Linked DNA regions of Phreatobacter stygius. Each later gene encodes a partner of the first gene's protein in a complex. Links are inferred from orthologs where the notes say so. Each region holds a gene or a part of one and is shown in the gene's direction. Other genes may lie near its edges. The genes, in order: dnaN and dinB.

Region 1 (8,078 bases):
CACTGAGCTCTCGCACGGAGATGGCCACCGCACAGAAGGACAGGAGCGAGCCGGCCATCCAGAAGACGACCATGCCAAAATTGCGGGGAGACGACTGGGCCATCGGGTCTCGAATGCGCCTGGGTAAGGCCGGGGCCCTTGTTCTAATGGCGCGGCAGCCCCCGGTCCCCCGCGATTTTCGCAGGGCCGGCCCGTTTGCAGTTGACGACCGGGACCCTCTTGCGTATAGACCGCCCTCCGTGGCGGCCTCGTGCCGCCGCTCTCATTTTCTTCGGGCGGCGACTCCGTCGACGCCAGCCACCGGGACAGGAAACCCATGGCCAACACCGCTTCTGCCAAGAAGGCCGTCCGTGTCATCGCACGGCGCACCGCAGTGAACCAGTCGCGCCGCTCGCGCATGCGCACGTTCCTGCGCAAGCTCGACGAGGCGATCGCCAGCGGCGACAAGACCGCCGCGACGGCCGCCCTGAGGGCGGCTGAACCGGAGATCATGCGCGCGGCCCAGAAGGGTGTTCTTCACAAGAATACCGCTTCACGTAAGGTCTCGCGCCTGGCTCATCAGATCGCCAAGATCGGCGCCTGACGCTTCATTCTCTGCAACCATTGCAGGACATACATAACCCGGCCTCGCGGCCGGGTTTTTGTTGTGCGCCGCACCCGGCCGAGCGCCACAGAAGAGGGTTCCGTAAGGGAGCCGTTGCGGCCTTGCCACAGCATTGAGAGAAGCAATGCAACCTAAATTTTTGGTTTCAAGCGAAACCAGGGGACCGTGATCCGGCTCAAGATCTCTCAGAAAAAAGTAAGCAATATCAATTGATTGCAGAGGGGACAGTTTGTATCGCATCCGCAACGATCGGCCCGGAGGTATCCCAAAACCTCTGTTCGAAGCGAATTTTTGTCTCGCCCGCGTCCAAGTCGACCTTGTCGGGATTCGGATTTCAACGATTCGTCAGTGGGTTGAAAGCCGGCTCATCGCGTGCCGAAAACGCGTAGCCTGTCAAGGCCGCGCCATTTACCATTTCTTAATTGAAATCCGTTGCCCAGGCCGGGGGCGCTGTGTATCGTTCAAAGCACTCGGGGGGGCCACTTCGAGTTTCACGAAACATCTGAAGTAACAGCCCATCGAAGGATGGGGCCGGAAAGTTTGTCCCTCTTCGAGGGTAAAATAATCCAGGTAAAACTTTAGAAAAATTGTTGAGACTTCGTGGTTCGGTTGCTGCAGCGGCGTCAAGACTAAGCGGCGATCGATCTCCTGAACAAGAATGAACCATTTGGAATGAGGCATGCGGGCGCAATGACGTTCGCATGGGGGTCACATGTCGTCTTTGAATGATGCCGGATATGCCGGGGACGTAACGCCGCGGGCTTGCCTGGAAACGCTGGTGCAGGATGCATCGGCCCAGCTCGTCGACGTGCGCACGACCGCCGAGTGGGCCTATGTCGGCCTGCCCGACCTGAAGGCTGCGGGCAAGGAGCCGATCCGCAGCGAATGGCAGGTGTTTCCGGCCATGAAGATCGACGCCGATTTCGCCGCCAAGCTGGATGCGGTTTTGGCCGAACGCGGCGTCGGCAAGGATGCGCCACTCTATTTCATCTGCCGGTCGGGCGTTCGTTCGAAGGCTGCCGCCATCGCCATGACCAATGCCGGCCATGTCAGCTGTTTCAATGTGGCCGGTGGCTTTGAAGGCCCTCCCGACGCCGACGGTCACCGTGGCCGTGTGGCGGGGTGGAAGGTCGACGGATTGCCCTGGATCCAAACTTGATTGCCTAGCGCCTTTCTTGCCGTTCCGATCCTCGACCAGGATCACCGCGTTTCGCCCTGCTAATTGCCGCATACCGACGATGGAGAATCTCGTGTTCGCCACCCCCGAACTTGTCCGTGACCTGACCGAAGACAAGACCGAGACCATGAGCGACGCCATGCGTGCGGGCGCAGTTTGGGAAAGGGTGCGCCGGCGCCTGCGTGCCGAGTTCGGCGAGGACGTGTTCAACAGCTGGTTCAAGAGCATCGAGATCGATCATGCCGCAGACGACGCCGTGCGCCTGTCGGTGCCGACCCGCTTTCTGAAGAGCTGGATCGACAATCATTATCGCGACCGCATCATCGCGCGCTGGAGCGAGGAGGCCGCGCAGCCGATCCGTATCGACATGATGGTGCGCTCGGCGGTCACCAACCGTGTGCCGTTGAAACCGAAGGCCGCCCCCGAAAGCGTCCGCCCGATCATCCAGTCCGGCGCCCGCACGCCCGACCAGGCTCCCGTCATCAATGGCCATAGCGACGCGCTCGGCGGCTCACCGCTCGATCCGCGCCTGACCTTCGACAGCTTCGTGCAGGGCCGGTCCAATACGCTCGCCCGCGCCGCGGCGCTTCAGGTCGCCCAGTCGCGCACCACCGACAGCGTGCTGTTCAATCCGCTCTACATCCATGCCGGCGTCGGCCTCGGCAAGACCCACCTGTTGCAGGCCATTGCCGGAACCGCCCAGGCCGCCGGCCGGCGCATTCTCTATCTCACCGCCGAAAAGTTCACCTTCGGCTTCGTCGCTTCGCTGAAGAACCAGACGGCGATCGCCTTCAAGGAGGCGCTGCGCAATATCGACCTTTTGATCATCGACGATCTGCAGTTCCTGCAGGGCAAGCAGACCCAGGCCGAATTCTGCCATACGCTGAATGCTCTGATCGATGCCGGCCGGCAGGTCGTGGTGGCCGGCGACCGGCCGCCGTCGGACCTGGAGAACCTGGACGAGCGGGTCCGTTCGCGGCTGGCCGGCGGCCTGACGGTCGAAATCGGCGGGCTCGACGAGAACCTCCGGCTCGACATCCTCAAGCAGAAGCTGAACCAGGCCAGGGCCCAGCACCAGGGTTTCGACGTGCCCCTTGCCGTGCTCGGTTATGTCGCCAAACATGTGACCCAGAACGGCCGCGACCTCGACGGCGCGTTCAATCGCCTGCTCGCCTCCAACCGGCTGACCAACCAGCCGGTGACGATCGAGATGGCGGAACGGTCGATCCGCGACCTCGTCCGGGTCGCCGAGCCGCGCCGGGTCAAGATCGAGGAAATCCAGAAGATCGTCGCGCAGCACTACAATGTCAGCCGCTCCGACATCCTGTCGTCGCGGCGCACCGCCACCGTGGTCCGCCCGCGTCAGATCGCCATGTATCTGGCCAAGACCATGACGCTCCGGTCTTTGCCGGAGATCGGCCGCCGCTTCGGCGGGCGCGACCACACCACCGTACTGCACGCCGTGCGCAAGATCGAAGGCCTGGTCGGCCAGGATCCGGCGCTCAACGAAGAAGTGGAAGTCTTGAAGCGCCGGCTCAACGACTGAGCCCGAAAGCCATGTTGCGTCGCGGGTGGATCACCCGCGACCGCTCATGCCCGGCGCGCCTCGACTGCGCTCGTCAGACCGCCATCGATCGGGCGGTCGTCGATCAGGGCCTTGTGCGTCCCGGCGCTCAGATGCAATCGCCGGGGTTGCGCCGGAACGGCGCGGCGTCGCGCTGGGCATATTCCAGCCCCTGCACGGCATCGCGCTCGGTGCGGGCGCTGGACAGTGCGTTCTCGTAAGCGGTGACGCCCAAGCTCGCCATGACACCGGAATTGAAGCGGACGTGGTAAAGCCGCTGATTGAGCCTCGGATCATAGCCGACCGCTTCCACCGCCCGCACGCAGAAGGCGCCGACCGGCACCGTACGCACCGAGACCGTCACCCGGTTGCGCGGATCCTCGATCTGGAACCGATCGCCTCCAGGCGCACCACCAAAGCGATCGGCGGAAGCCGGCGCGGTCAGCAGGAGCGGCACGACCGCGACCGCGGCTGCGAGAGCCAAGAGACCGGGCCCCGCGCAACGGCGCGACGCCCGCAATTGCCGTTCAAGCCATTCCTTGGACATGACGAAAGACATGACGAACTCCTCCCACCGGCCGGTGGCATGCAAAATTACCAAGCGATTCTTCTCTCTTTCAGTGGCCAATTCAAGGCTCGGCGGCATGCCGAGACCGCGCAGCCGACCCGCGCAAGCCGTTGATTCCGACGAAATCAGCCCGGAATGCCGCAACCGGCGAAGCGGCGCTTGCGCAATCGGCCAAACCGGGGTTGAAAGCTGTTCGCATGTGCAGCGCACACCTTGAAACGCGCGCGTCGGCAGGCTTGACTGTCGGCCCTTGTTTTTGAGGGGCGGCCTGATGGCACGCCCTGGTCATGTCTTGGAGCAGCGTTGATGAAGGTGACCGTTGAGCGGGCCCAGCTCCTGAAATCCCTCGGACACGTGCATCGCGTCGTCGAGCGGCGCAACACGATCCCGGTCCTGTCCAATGTGCTGATGCGCGCCGACGGCCAGTCGCTGCGCCTGAAGGCGACCGATCTCGACATCGAAGTGGTCGAGAGCCTGGCCGCCGAGGTCGGCCAGTCCGGCGGCACCACGGTGCCAGCCCACATGATCTACGACATCGTGCGCAAATTGCCCGACGGCTCGCAGGTGGTGATCGAGACGGTGGGCGACAAAGGCACGCTCGCGGTGCGCGCCGGACGCTCGCGCTTCACCTTGCAGACGATCCCCGAGAGCGATTTCCCGGATATCGCAGCGGGCGAGATGAGCCACAGTTTCGAGGTTGCCGCCAAGGACCTGAAGCGGCTGATCGACAAGACCCAGTTCGCCATCTCGACCGAAGAGACACGCTATTATCTGAACGGCATCTATATCCACACGGTCGAGAAGGCCGGCGTCAGCCTGATCCGCGCTGTGGCGACCGACGGTCACCGGCTCGCCCAGGTCGAATTCGAGGCGCCGCAGGGCGCCATCGGCATGCCCGGCGTCATCGTGCCGCGCAAGACGGTCGCCGAGGTGCAGCGCCTGGCCGACGACCCCGAAGCCACCGTCACGGTCGAACTGTCGACCGCCAAGGTGCGCTTCCGCTTCGGCGAGACCGTGCTGACCTCCAAGCTGATCGACGGCACCTTCCCCGACTATGCCCGCGTCATCCCGCTCGGCAACGACAAGATCCTGACGGTCGAGAAGTCCGAGTTCGCCGCAGCGGTCGACCGCGTGTCGACGGTGTCGTCGGAGCGCGGCCGGGCGGTGAAGCTGTCGGCCGCCGACGGCAAGCTGACACTGTCGGTGACCAATCCGGATTCCGGCAGCGCGACCGAAGAGGTCGAGGTGTCCTATGAGGCGGATGCCATCGATATCGGCTTCAATTCGCGCTATCTGCTCGACATCACCGGTCAGGTCGATGGCGACACCATCGAACTGAAGCTGGCCGATCCGGGCTCGCCCACCCTTATTCAGGATCCGACCGGCCCGGGCGCGCTCTATGTGCTCATGCCGATGCGGGTGTGACGCCAATGGCTGCCGAGATCATCGACGGCAAGGCGATCGCTCAGACCGTGCTCGCCAAAGCGCGCGCCGCGGCTTCGGCCTTCACCCCCCGGGCGGGTCGCCCACCAGGGCTCGCCGTGGTGCTGGTCGGCGAGGACCCGGCAAGCCAGGTCTATGTCCGCAACAAGAGCCGCGAGGCCGAGGCCGCGGGTTTCCGCTCGGAGCAGCATAACCTGCCGGTGACGACCACCGAGGCCGAACTGCTGGCCCTGGTGGCACGGCTCAATGCCGATCCCGGCATTGACGGCATCCTGGTGCAATTGCCATTGCCCAGGACGATCGACACCGACCGGGTGCTGATGGCCGTCGATCCGGCCAAGGACGTCGACGGCTTCCATCCGGTCAATGTCGGGCTGCTCGGCAGCGGTGCCACGGCGCGCGCCCTGGTGCCCTGCACGCCAGCCGGTTCGCTGATCCTGATCGAAAGCGTGCTGGGGCCATCGCTTGCCGGCAAGCAGGCCGTCGTCGTCGGACGGTCGAATATCGTCGGCAAGCCGATCGCCCAGTTGCTGTTGCAGCGCGACGCAACCGTCACCATCGCCCATTCCAAGACCGCCGATCTTGCCGCCGTCTGCCGTCGCGCCGACGTGCTGGTCGCGGCCGTCGGCCGCCCGGAAATGATCCGCGGCGACTGGATCAGGCCCGGTGCGGTGGTCGTCGATGTCGGCATCAACCGCATTCCGGCGCCGGAGCGCGGCGAAGGCAGGACGCGCCTGGTCGGCGACGTGGCAACCCGGGAGGCGGCCGAAATCGCCCGGGCGATCACGCCGGTGCCCGGCGGTGTCGGACCCATGACCATTGCGTTGCTGATGGCCAATACCGTGACCGCGGCGCATCTTCGCGAAGGCCTGCCACGGCCGGTTTTCGGAGCCTGACCACAACGGAGGGACCGACAATGGCAACCCGGTTCGTCATTGTCGGCGCCGGCGCCATCGGCTGCCATGTCGGCGGCCGGTTGGCGGCAGCGGGCGAGCAGGTGGTGTTCGTGGCGCGGCGGCGCATTGCTGATGCGCTGGAAGGCCATGGCCTCGTGGTCAGCGACCTCGACGGCTTTCGCGCCGCGCTCGAACCAAGATGTTTCGTCGCGGTCGACACCGTCGCGGAGGCCGCGGCGGGTGGCCAGCCGAGCTTTGTCCTGTTGTGTACCAAAGGCGGCGCGACCGTCACGGCCGCCGGCGAGATCGGCGCAGCCTTTGCTCAGGGCACGCCGATCCTGTCGCTGCAGAACGGCATCGACAACGGCGATCGGATCCGCAGCGCCGCACCCGGGTGCCAGGCGCTCGCCGGAATGGTGCCGTTCAACGTCGTGCTGACGACGGGCAGCGACGGCCGGCTGACCGCCCATCGGGCGACGTCGGGCCAGTTATATGCCGAAGACCATGTCGCATGCCGGTCCGTCGAGGCCGCGTTCGCACGGGCCGGGCTGCCGCTCAAACTGGCCGCCGACATGGCCGCGGTACAATGGGGCAAGCTCCTGTTGAACCTCAATAATCCGGTGAATGCGCTGGCTGGACTGCCACTGCGCGAGGAGTTGCTGGATGCCGGCTACCGGCGCGTGCTGGCGGCACTCCAGGACGAGGCGCTTGACGTGATGCGCAAGGCCGGCATCAGGCCCGCCAAGGTCGGCGCGGCCCCGCCGCGCCTCATCCCGACCATCCTGCGCCTGCCGACCTGGGCTTTTTCGCGCATCGCCGCCAGCATGCTGAAGATCGATTCGTCAGCCCGCTCGTCGATGTGGGACGACATCCACGCCGGGCGGACGACCGAAATCGACGATCTCTGCGGTGCGATCGTCCGCCTGGCGACGGCGCATGGCCTGACCGCACCGAAAAATGCCGCGATGGCAGATCTGGTGAAACATCCCGGCGGATCGCGGCGTTATTCCGGCCCAGACCTGCTACAGCGCCTTCACCAGCCATGATCGGTCCCTGCCCCGCGCGTCGCCAACCTTGATTTCCGGCGCGCAAGGCTCGATATCGGGCCCAACCCCTTTGTCCGTAGTCAGCGAGTTGCCATGAACAACCCGAATAAAGCGCATGAGTTCGCGCCCATCGATGATGCCCCGGCCCACGAGAACCCGCCGGGCGCCGATCCGGCCCTGGACGTGCCCAAGCACGAGGAGGCCGAGGGCGACACCGGCGATCCGCGCGAGGCGGAGCTTGCCGCCGCGCGCGCCGAGGCCCGTGACATGAAGGACCGGCTGTTGCGCACGCTGGCCGAGATGGAAAATCTCAGGAAGCGCACCGAGCGCGAAGTGGCCGACGCCAAGGTCTATGGCGTCGCCTCGTTTGCCCGCGACATGCTGAGCGTCGCCGACAATATCCGCCGCGCCTTCGACAGCGCGCCTGCCGAGGCCCAGGCCGAAGACGGACCGCTGAAGGCCTTCGTCGACGGCATCAGCCTGACCGAGCGCGAACTGCTCAAGACGCTGGAGAAGCACGGCGTCAAGAAGATCGAGCCGGACGGCCAGAAATTCGACCCCAACCTGCATCAGGCCATGTTCGAACTGCCCAATCCGGACGTGCCCAATGGCACGGTGGTGCAAACGGTCCAGGCCGGCTACGTCATCGGCGAGCGGGTGCTGCGCCCGGCCCTGGTCGGCGTCTCCAAGGGTGGGCCGAAGACGGCTCCGGCCGCGGCGTCCTCCGAAGGCGCATGAGGGAGTGACCGGGGTCCAGCCGGCCATCGAGCTGATCGGCGT
Region 2 (8,163 bases), 2.1 Mb from region 1 along the record:
ACCGGTGCGACCATCGCCATCGACAACCGCATCTGGTTCAACGAGGCCAATAACAGCACCTATTTCCTGGTGCCCGGCCTGATCGTGCTGGTCATGACGCTGATCGGCGCGCTGATGACCGCGCTGGTGGTGGCGCGCGAGTGGGAGCGCGGCACCTTCGAGGCGCTGTTCGTCACACCGGTCCGGCCGATCGAAATCCTGGTCGGCAAGACCGTGCCTTATTTCGTGCTCGGCATGGTCGGACTGGCGCTCTGCGTTGCCGGAGCCAAGCTGCTGTTCGGCGTGCCGCTGCGCGGCTCGCTCGTGATCCTGATCGCCGTCTCGACGCTGTATCTGCTGGTGGCGCTGGGCATTGGCCTGCTGATCTCCTCGATCACCAGGAGCCAGTTCGTGGCGAGCCAGATCACCATGATCGTGACCTTCCTGCCGGCCATGATGCTGTCCGGCTTCCTGTTCGACATCGCCAGCATGCCCTGGGCGATCCAGCTGATCACCCACATCTTCCCGGGTCGCTATTTCGTCAGCCTGTTGCAGACGCTGTTCCTCGCCGGCGACATCTGGAGCGTCATCTGGCCCAATGCCGCGGTGCTCGCCGGCATGGCCGCGGTGCTCATGACCCTGTCGGTGCGGGCCACCCGCAAGGAGCTCGGGTGAGGCCATGATCGACACGCTGTTCCGCATCCTCGCTTTGTTCCGCAAGGAACTGCTCGCCATGCTGAAGGACCCGAAAAGCCGGGTCGTGCTGGTGGTGCCGCCGATCCTGCAATGCCTGATCTTCGGTTATGCGGCGACCTATGACCTGAACAACGTGCCTTATGCGCTGGTCGATCTCGACCGCAGCGCCTCGTCCCAGGCCTTCGCGGCCAGGCTCGACGGCTCCGGCGTGTTCGTCCGGGTCGCGACGCTGCTGCGGCCAGGCGACGCCGGCCCGCTGATCGACGACCGGCGCGCCCTTGTCGTGGTGACCATCGGCCGGGATTTCGAGAAACAGCTCTCGGCCGGGCTGGCCGCGCCGCTCCAGGTCATCGTCGACGGGCGCAATTCCAACACCGCCGGCACCGCCCAGGGTTATGTCGGCGCCATTGCCGCCGGCTTTGCCGAGGATTGGCGCATGGCGCGCGGCCTGCCCGGACCGCCGGTCCGGATCTCGACCCGGGCCTGGTTCAATCCGGGCCTGGAAACGCGCTGGAACATGATCCCGTCGATGATCGGCATGATCACCATGATGATGACCATGATGCTCACCGCCATGTCGGTGGCGCGCGAGCGAGAGGCCGGAACCTTCGACCAGTTGCTGGTGACGCCGTTCCGCCCGACCGAGATCATGATCGGCAAGGCCGTGCCGGCCATGCTGGTCGGGCTCAGCCAGTCGACCACCATCCTTTTGGTCGCCCAGCTGTGGTTCCAGATCCCCTTCGCCGGCTCCTACCTCATGCTCTATTCCGGCCTTCTCCTGTTCCTGGCGGCTGCCGTCGGCATCGGCCTGTTCGTCTCGTCGATCGCCGCCAACATGCAGCAGGCCATGATCATGTCCTTCGTGCTGATCATGCCGTTCATGCTGCTCTCCGGGCTCACCGCTCCGGTCGGCAACATGCCGCCGGCGCTGCAATATTTCACCCTGATCAATCCGCTGCGCTACGCCATCAGCATCACCCACCAGGTCTATCTGGAGGGCGCGGGCCTGCGGCAGCTGGCGCCGGAAATGCTGGCGCTGGGCGCCATCGCCTGCATCACCATGCCGATCTCGGCCTGGATGTTCCGCAACCGGCTGAGCTGACGGGCCAGGTTCGCAATCCAGTTCGAAATCCCTTGGGGCCGATCCGCCTCGGCTCAGGGGGAGAGACCGGGTGGCGCGGCTTCGCCCGTGCCACCCGGTTGCCATGATGCGAGCCGAGCCGGGGCGGCCCCCTGCCGGTCGGTGGAACCATGGCCGGGACCGCGGCGTTCGCGACTAAGACCGCGGCCCGCATCGGGCGCGTTCAGGAGGACCCCCATGGCCACGCTCGAAGCGCAGACGATTGCCTTCTTCAAAGCCTATAGCCAGCGCAGCAACGACGCCCTGCAGAGCCCGCCGAAACAGGACGTCGACGGCACCATCGCCGGCTTTGCACCGTTCTTCGTCGGCGCCAGCCCGAAGGGCGTGTTCGGCGGCGCCAGCGAGGCGACCTTCCGCAAGGCCATCCCCCAGGCTTTTCAGCGCTATCGCGACGCCGGCGGCAATCGCTTCGAAATCACCCATATCGCGGTGACCGAACTGGACGACTGCAACGTCATGGCGCGGACCGACTGGGAGTTCGGCTATCGACGGCCGAACGACGGCGTTGTCGGAACGATTGCCTTCCAGAACCTCTATTTCCTCAATTTCGCCGATGGCCGCCCGAAGATCTTCGCCTTCATCACGCCGGACGAAGACCAGGCGATGCGGGAGCACGGGCTGGTCTGAGCCCGGCCTGCGCCGGGCCCTGCCCCGAAGCGGGCTCGAACGGCCGGAGGACGGTAAGGCCGCCCTTCAGGTGCCGCCGCCGGCCTTGACCGGCGCGTTCATGGCCCAGGTGAAACCAAAGGGGTCGCGAAGCTGGCCGTAGCGGTCGCCCCAGAACATCAGCTCCACCGGCATGACCACTTCGGCGCCGGCCTCGACCGCGCGGGTCCACCAGGCGTCGATGTCGTCGACCACCAGCTGCAGCGAAAAGCCCTGCGGCTTCGCCAAGGGCTGGCCGTATTCCGGATAGGCGTCGCTCAGCATCAACGAGCTGCCGTTGATGTGGAGATGAAGGTGCATGGTCCGGCCCTGTGCGTCGACCGGATGCATGAAGACCTCTTTGGCGCCAAAGGCGCGCTTGTAGAATTCGCCGGCCTTCACCGCGCCATCGACCATGAGATAGGGCAACAGGCCACCAAGAACCTGCGGCTTCGGCGGCGTCACTTGGGTCTGTTCGGCTGTCGTTGTCATGAGTGCCTCCGTTTTCCGGCCTTCAGGTAACGCCCACGGCGTGGGCTATTCCGAGGACGAACAAGCGCGGCTTCATTCGACAGGCCCCGACAATTTTTTCGAGCCACACCTTGGTCGGTCGTCGGCCCACGCCCTCGAGCACCCCGTGTGCCGACCCGCCGGTTGACAGCCTGACGCGCTTGATCTTAAACTTAACTGATAAGTTAAGTATCTGACAGACGAGCGCGCCAGCCGCTCAAAGCTCCCAGAGGACCAGACGCATGAAAAGGCTTCGTCACGGCAGTTGCCATTGCGGCACGGTGCGCTTCGAATGCAGTGTCGACCTTGCGCCGGCCGGCCAGCGCTCGGAGCCGGAACGGCCTGGCGTCTGGTGGACCTCCACCTTCCGCTGCAACTGCACGTTCTGCCTGAAGACGCATTACTGGAAGGCTTTCGTGCTGCCGGCCGATCTGCGGGTCACCGCCGGCCAAGAGGCACTGTCGGACTACCAGTTCGGCGAACGGCAGATCCACCACTACTTCTGCAGCCGCTGCGGCATCCATCCGTTCGCGTCAGCCAGTTACGAGCCGATGGGCGGCGCATTCCACGCCGTCAACATCAACACGCTCGACGACGTGACGCCGGAGGAATTCGCCGCGGCACCGATCACCTACGAGGACGGCCGCAATGACGACTGGTCCTCGGCCCCCGCCGTCACCCGCCACCTCTGACGCCACCCGACCAAGGACATTCACCATGAAGCTTTATTATTGCGACACGCTGAACCCGCGGAAGACCTGCGCGGTGGCCCGCTATCTCAACTCCCCGGTCACTTTCGTCCCCGTCGACTTGGGCAAGGGCGAGAACCGGAAACCCGAATTCCTCGCCATCAATCCCAATGGCAAGGTGCCGGTGCTGACCGACGGCGACAGGACGCTGTGGGAGTCCAATGCCATCATGTGTTACCTCGCCGACAAGGTCGGCTCGGATCTCTGGCCACATGACGGCAGGCAGATCGAGATCATGCGCTGGCTGAGCTGGGATGCCCAGCATTTCACCCACCATGGCGGCGCGCTCTATTTCGAATATCTGATCAAGCCGCGTTTCGGGATGGGCGATCCCGACCGCGCCGCGGTTGATGAAGCGACCCGCTATTGGCGCAAATATGCCGGCATCCTGAACGACCACCTGACCGGGCGCGACTGGCTGGTCGGCGACGGCCTGACGGTCGCCGACTTCGCCGTCGCGGTAACCCTGCCTTACGCCGACCGGGCGCACATACCGCTCGGCGAATTTCCCGCCGTCGGCCGCTGGCACGACCGGCTGAACCAGATGGAGGCCTGGCGCATGCCGTTTCCGGCCATGACCGAGCCGGTGGCCTGAATCGCCGGCAGGACATGCCGTGCCGGCGGCGTCCTGGTAGAATGGCGCCATGGAGTCGCCGGACCTCGCAGCGGAGAAGCAACGCAAGATCATCCATGTCGACATGGATGCCTTCTATGCCTCCGTGGAGCAGCGCGACAATCCGGACTTGCGGGGCAAGCCGGTGGCGGTCGGCGGCGCGCGCGAGCGCGGCGTCGTGGCGGCTGCGAGCTATGAAGCCCGCAAGTTCGGCATCCACTCGGCCATGCCGCCCGTCACCGCCCGGCGCAAATGCGCCGAGCTGATCTTCGTCAAGCCGCGCTTCGAGGTCTATCGCGAGGTGTCGCTGCAGATCCGCGCGATCTTCGCCGACTATACCCCGCTGATCGAGCCGCTCTCGCTCGACGAGGCCTATCTCGACGTCACCGCAAACCTCAAGGGCCTGCCGACCGCGACCGCTGTCGCTGAGGAGATCCGCGCCAGGATCCGCGCCGAAACCGCGCTGACGGCGTCGGCCGGGGTGTCCTACAACAAGTTCCTGGCCAAGCTCGCCTCGGACCATCGCAAGCCCGACGGCCTCTTCGTCATTACCCCGAAAATGGGGCCGGCCTTCGTCGAGACGCTGCCGGTCGGCAAGTTCCACGGCATCGGCCCGGCAACCTCGGCCAAGATGAACCGCCTCGGCATCTATACCGGGCTCGATCTCAAGGCCCAGACACTCGCTTTCCTGCGGCAGCACTTCGGCAAGTCGGGGCCCTATTACCATTCCATCGCGCGTGGCATCGACGAACGTCCGGTGCGCCCGGACCGGGTGCGCAAATCGGTCGGCGGCGAAAACACCTTCTTCGACAACCTGCACGACCGGCAGGCCATGCATGAGGCGCTCGCCGGCATCATCGACAAGGTCTGGCGCCATTGCGACAAGGCCAAGGTCCGCGGCCGCACCGTCACCCTGAAGCTGCGCTACCAGGATTTCGAGCAGCTGACCCGCAGCCGCTCGCTGCCCCACGCCATCGGCAGCCAGGACGAACTGGAGCGGGTCAGTTTCGAACTTCTGGACGCGCTCCTGCCGGTCAGCAAGGGCGTGCGCCTGCTGGGCGTGACCCTGTCTTCGCTGGATGAGGACGGCCCGGAGCCGGATGTCCAGATGCAACTGGCGCTCTGAGGGCCAGGCCGGCGGCAGGCGCCCCCGGGTAGGCTCCATCGCCACGGCGCAACTCAGGATCGCGGGAAAATCCTGACCAGTTCCGGGAGATCACCCGATATCTCCAAGCTCCCCGCGCCCTTAATCCGGGCGGCGGGGCAAGGCGCCGCGCCGTCCGCGCCGCCGCCGCCGAGGCCATTGGCCCCGTCATGGCAGGAGCGACATCATGAAGCACAAGTCGCCTTTCGATCAGCTCTACGACCAGTTCAATCAAGAGGTGCCGGAAGACCATTTCCCGCAGGCCGGCATGTCGGCCTTCGCGGCCAAGGCAACGGTCAACAGCGAAGCCTGGATGGACGCCAAGCCCGAGATGAACCTGTCGTCCTTCGTGACGACCTTCACCGAGCCGGAGGCGCTGGAGATCGGCCGCAACAATTTCCTGAAGAACTACATCGATCACGACATGTATCCGCAGCTCTTCGCCATGGAAGGGCGCATGGTCCGCTGGCTGCATCAGCTGTGGAACGGCCCGAAGGGGGTCGAGCCCTATGGCACGGCAACCGTCGGCTCGTCGGAGGCCTGCATGCTGGCGGGGCTCGCCCACAAGTGGAACTGGCGGCAGGCGCGCGAGGCTGCCGGCAAGGACTCCGCCAAGCCGAACATGGTCACCGGCGGCAATGTCCAGATCGTCTGGAAGAAATTCCTGCGCTATTTCGACGTCGAGCCGCGCATCGCGCCGCTGAAGCCCGGCAATTACCGCCTGACGACCGAGCACCTGGACAAGCTCGTCGATGAGAACACCATCGCCATCGTCGCGATCGCGGGCCAGACCTTCACCGGCGAGGATGACGACATCCAGGAGATCCACGACTGGCTCGACGGCTATGAAAAGAAGACCGGTCGCAGCATTCCCATGCATATCGACGCGGCATCCGGCGGCTTCGTCAACCCGTTCCTCTATCCCGACTATGTCTGGGATTTCCGGCTGCCGCGGGTTCAGTCGATCAATGCCTCCGGCCACAAGTTCGGCCTGGTGCCGCCGGGGCTGGGCTGGATCATCTTCCGCGAGCGCAAGATCTTCAACGAAGACCTGGTCTTCTACGTCAATTATCTCGGCGGCGAGATGCCGACGGCGACCTTGAACTTCAGCCGCAACGCGGCGCAGATCGCTTATCAATATTACGCCTTCCTCCGGCTCGGCTTCGACGGCTACCGCGAGATCATGAAGCGCACGGTGGAGAATTCCGAGTTCCTGCGCCAGCGCTTGGTCGACAGCGGCTATTTCGAGATCATGAACAAGACCCAGCGCATCCCGGTCGTGGCGGTGACGTTGAAGGGAAAGCACAAGTTCAACGAATTCGACGTCTCGGCCAAGGTGCGCGAGCGCGGCTGGGTCCTGTCGGCCTATTCCATGCCGCCCAATGCCGAAACCGTGGTCAGCCTGCGCGTGGTCGTGCGCCCGCACCTCAACCACAACGTCATCAACGGCCTGGCCGACGACATCATCCATGCCTGCCAGTGGCTGGACGAACACGGCGGCACGGCCGCCGCGCCGACGTTGCACGCCGCCCACAAGGTCTCACCGAGCAAGTGCTGACAAGCACCGTAGCACGGCTGCCGCGAGCTTTCGGGCCCGCGGCAGCCGTGGTGGACGCGCGGACCTCGCAAGGAGCACGCCGGAATGACCTGGCTCATGCAGTTTCTCGGCAACAACCCTTTTGTCCTGCTGTTCCTGGTGGTCGGCCTCGCGGTCTGGATCGGCAGCTGGACGGTCAAGGGCTACGGGCTCGGAACGGTTGCCGCCGCCATCATCGTCGGCTGCGGTTTCGCCATTCTCGGCTCGCTGTTCGGTGTCCGCTTCCACCTCGACGATTTCACCAAGAGCCTGTTCTATTATCTCTTCATGTATGGCGTCGGCCTGCGCGTCGGCCCGTCCTTCGTCAACGGCCTGAAGGGCGACGGGCTGAAATTCGCCGGCCTCGCCGTGCTCTGCTCCTGCCTCGGCCTCGCCATCGTGGTCGCCGGCGTCCGCCTGCTCGGCCTGCCGGTCGGCGCGGCCGGCGGCATTCTGGCCGGCGCCATGACCATGTCGGCGGCCATCGGCTCGGCCGAACAGGCGGTGACCTCGGGCGCGGTGGCACTACCCGCGGGGACCTCGGCCGAGCAGGCCTCCGGGATGATCGCCCTGTCTTATGGCATCACCTATATCTGGGGCACGGTCGGCATCATTCTCATCTGCAAATATCTGCCGCGCTGGTGGGGCGTCGACGCCAAGGCCGCGGCCCGGCAATACGAGACCGAGCACGGCGTTCCCAATGTCGACGACGCCGGGCTGAGCGGCTACCAGCCGTTCGGCTGGCGCGCCTACCGGGTCGAGAGCGACCAGACCGCCGGCAAGACCATCGCGGACTTCCGCAAGGCCTATCCGGAATATCAGATCGACAATGTCGCGCGCGGCCCGGATCTGCTCGGCGCCGATGCTTCGCTGGTCCTGCAAAAGGGCGACGTCGTCGCTCTCGGCGGCGGCCTCGGGCCGCTGACCGACCACATGGGCATCATCGGGCCGGAAGTGCCCAATGCCCATGTGCTCAACATTCCGCTCGACCAGGCCGAGATCGTGGTCACCAGCAAGCAGGCGATCGGCCGCAAGCTCAGGGACTACCGTCAGACCCCGATCGCCGGCCAGGTGCAACTCACCCGCATCGAGCGTGGTGGCGTGCCGATT

Evidence for each region.
Region 2: the proteins of dnaN (region 1) and dinB are in contact, whole or in part, in a solved structure (PDB 1OK7), measured with the Escherichia coli proteins. The link is inferred for Phreatobacter stygius from one-to-one orthologs.

Annotation. Positions count from the first base shown.
Region 1 is NZ_CP039690.1:3,451,588-3,459,665, reverse strand. The notes cover bases 3,421-6,278. They hold dnaN (DNA polymerase III subunit beta), read left to right. Parts: upstream 3,421-4,219; coding sequence 4,220-5,338; downstream 5,339-6,278. Other genes in these bases: E8M01_RS16165 (2-dehydropantoate 2-reductase), read left to right, coding at 6,273-6,278; folD (bifunctional methylenetetrahydrofolate dehydrogenase/methenyltetrahydrofolate cyclohydrolase FolD), read left to right, coding at 5,344-6,252; E8M01_RS16180 (hypothetical protein), read right to left, coding at 3,455-3,904. In the rest of the region: E8M01_RS16200 (DMT family transporter), read right to left, coding at 1-103; rpsT (30S ribosomal protein S20), read left to right, coding at 317-583; E8M01_RS16190 (rhodanese-like domain-containing protein), read left to right, coding at 1,383-1,763; chromosomal replication initiator protein DnaA, read left to right, coding at 1,921-3,327; more of E8M01_RS16165, read left to right, coding at 6,279-7,298; nucleotide exchange factor GrpE, read left to right, coding at 7,392-8,036; E8M01_RS16155 (trimeric intracellular cation channel family protein), read left to right, coding at 8,041-8,078. UniProt on the Escherichia coli protein: Confers DNA tethering and processivity to DNA polymerases and other proteins. Acts as a clamp, forming a ring around DNA (a reaction catalyzed by the clamp-loading complex) which diffuses in an ATP-independent manner freely and bidirectionally along dsDNA.
Region 2 is NZ_CP039690.1:5,534,412-5,542,574, reverse strand. The notes cover bases 3,469-6,411. They hold dinB (DNA polymerase IV), read left to right. Parts: upstream 3,469-4,364; coding sequence 4,365-5,459; downstream 5,460-6,411. Other genes in these bases: gad (glutamate decarboxylase), read left to right, coding at 5,665-6,411; E8M01_RS26200 (glutathione S-transferase family protein), read left to right, coding at 3,689-4,315; E8M01_RS26205 (GFA family protein), read left to right, coding at 3,469-3,663. In the rest of the region: E8M01_RS26225 (ABC transporter permease), read left to right, coding at 1-654; E8M01_RS26220 (ABC transporter permease), read left to right, coding at 659-1,777; E8M01_RS26215 (hypothetical protein), read left to right, coding at 1,994-2,443; E8M01_RS26210 (VOC family protein), read right to left, coding at 2,510-2,953; more of E8M01_RS26205, read left to right, coding at 3,214-3,468; more of gad, read left to right, coding at 6,412-7,035; E8M01_RS26185 (aspartate:alanine exchanger family transporter), read left to right, coding at 7,120-8,163. UniProt on the Escherichia coli protein: Poorly processive, error-prone DNA polymerase involved in translesion repair and untargeted mutagenesis. Copies undamaged DNA at stalled replication forks, which arise in vivo from mismatched or misaligned primer ends.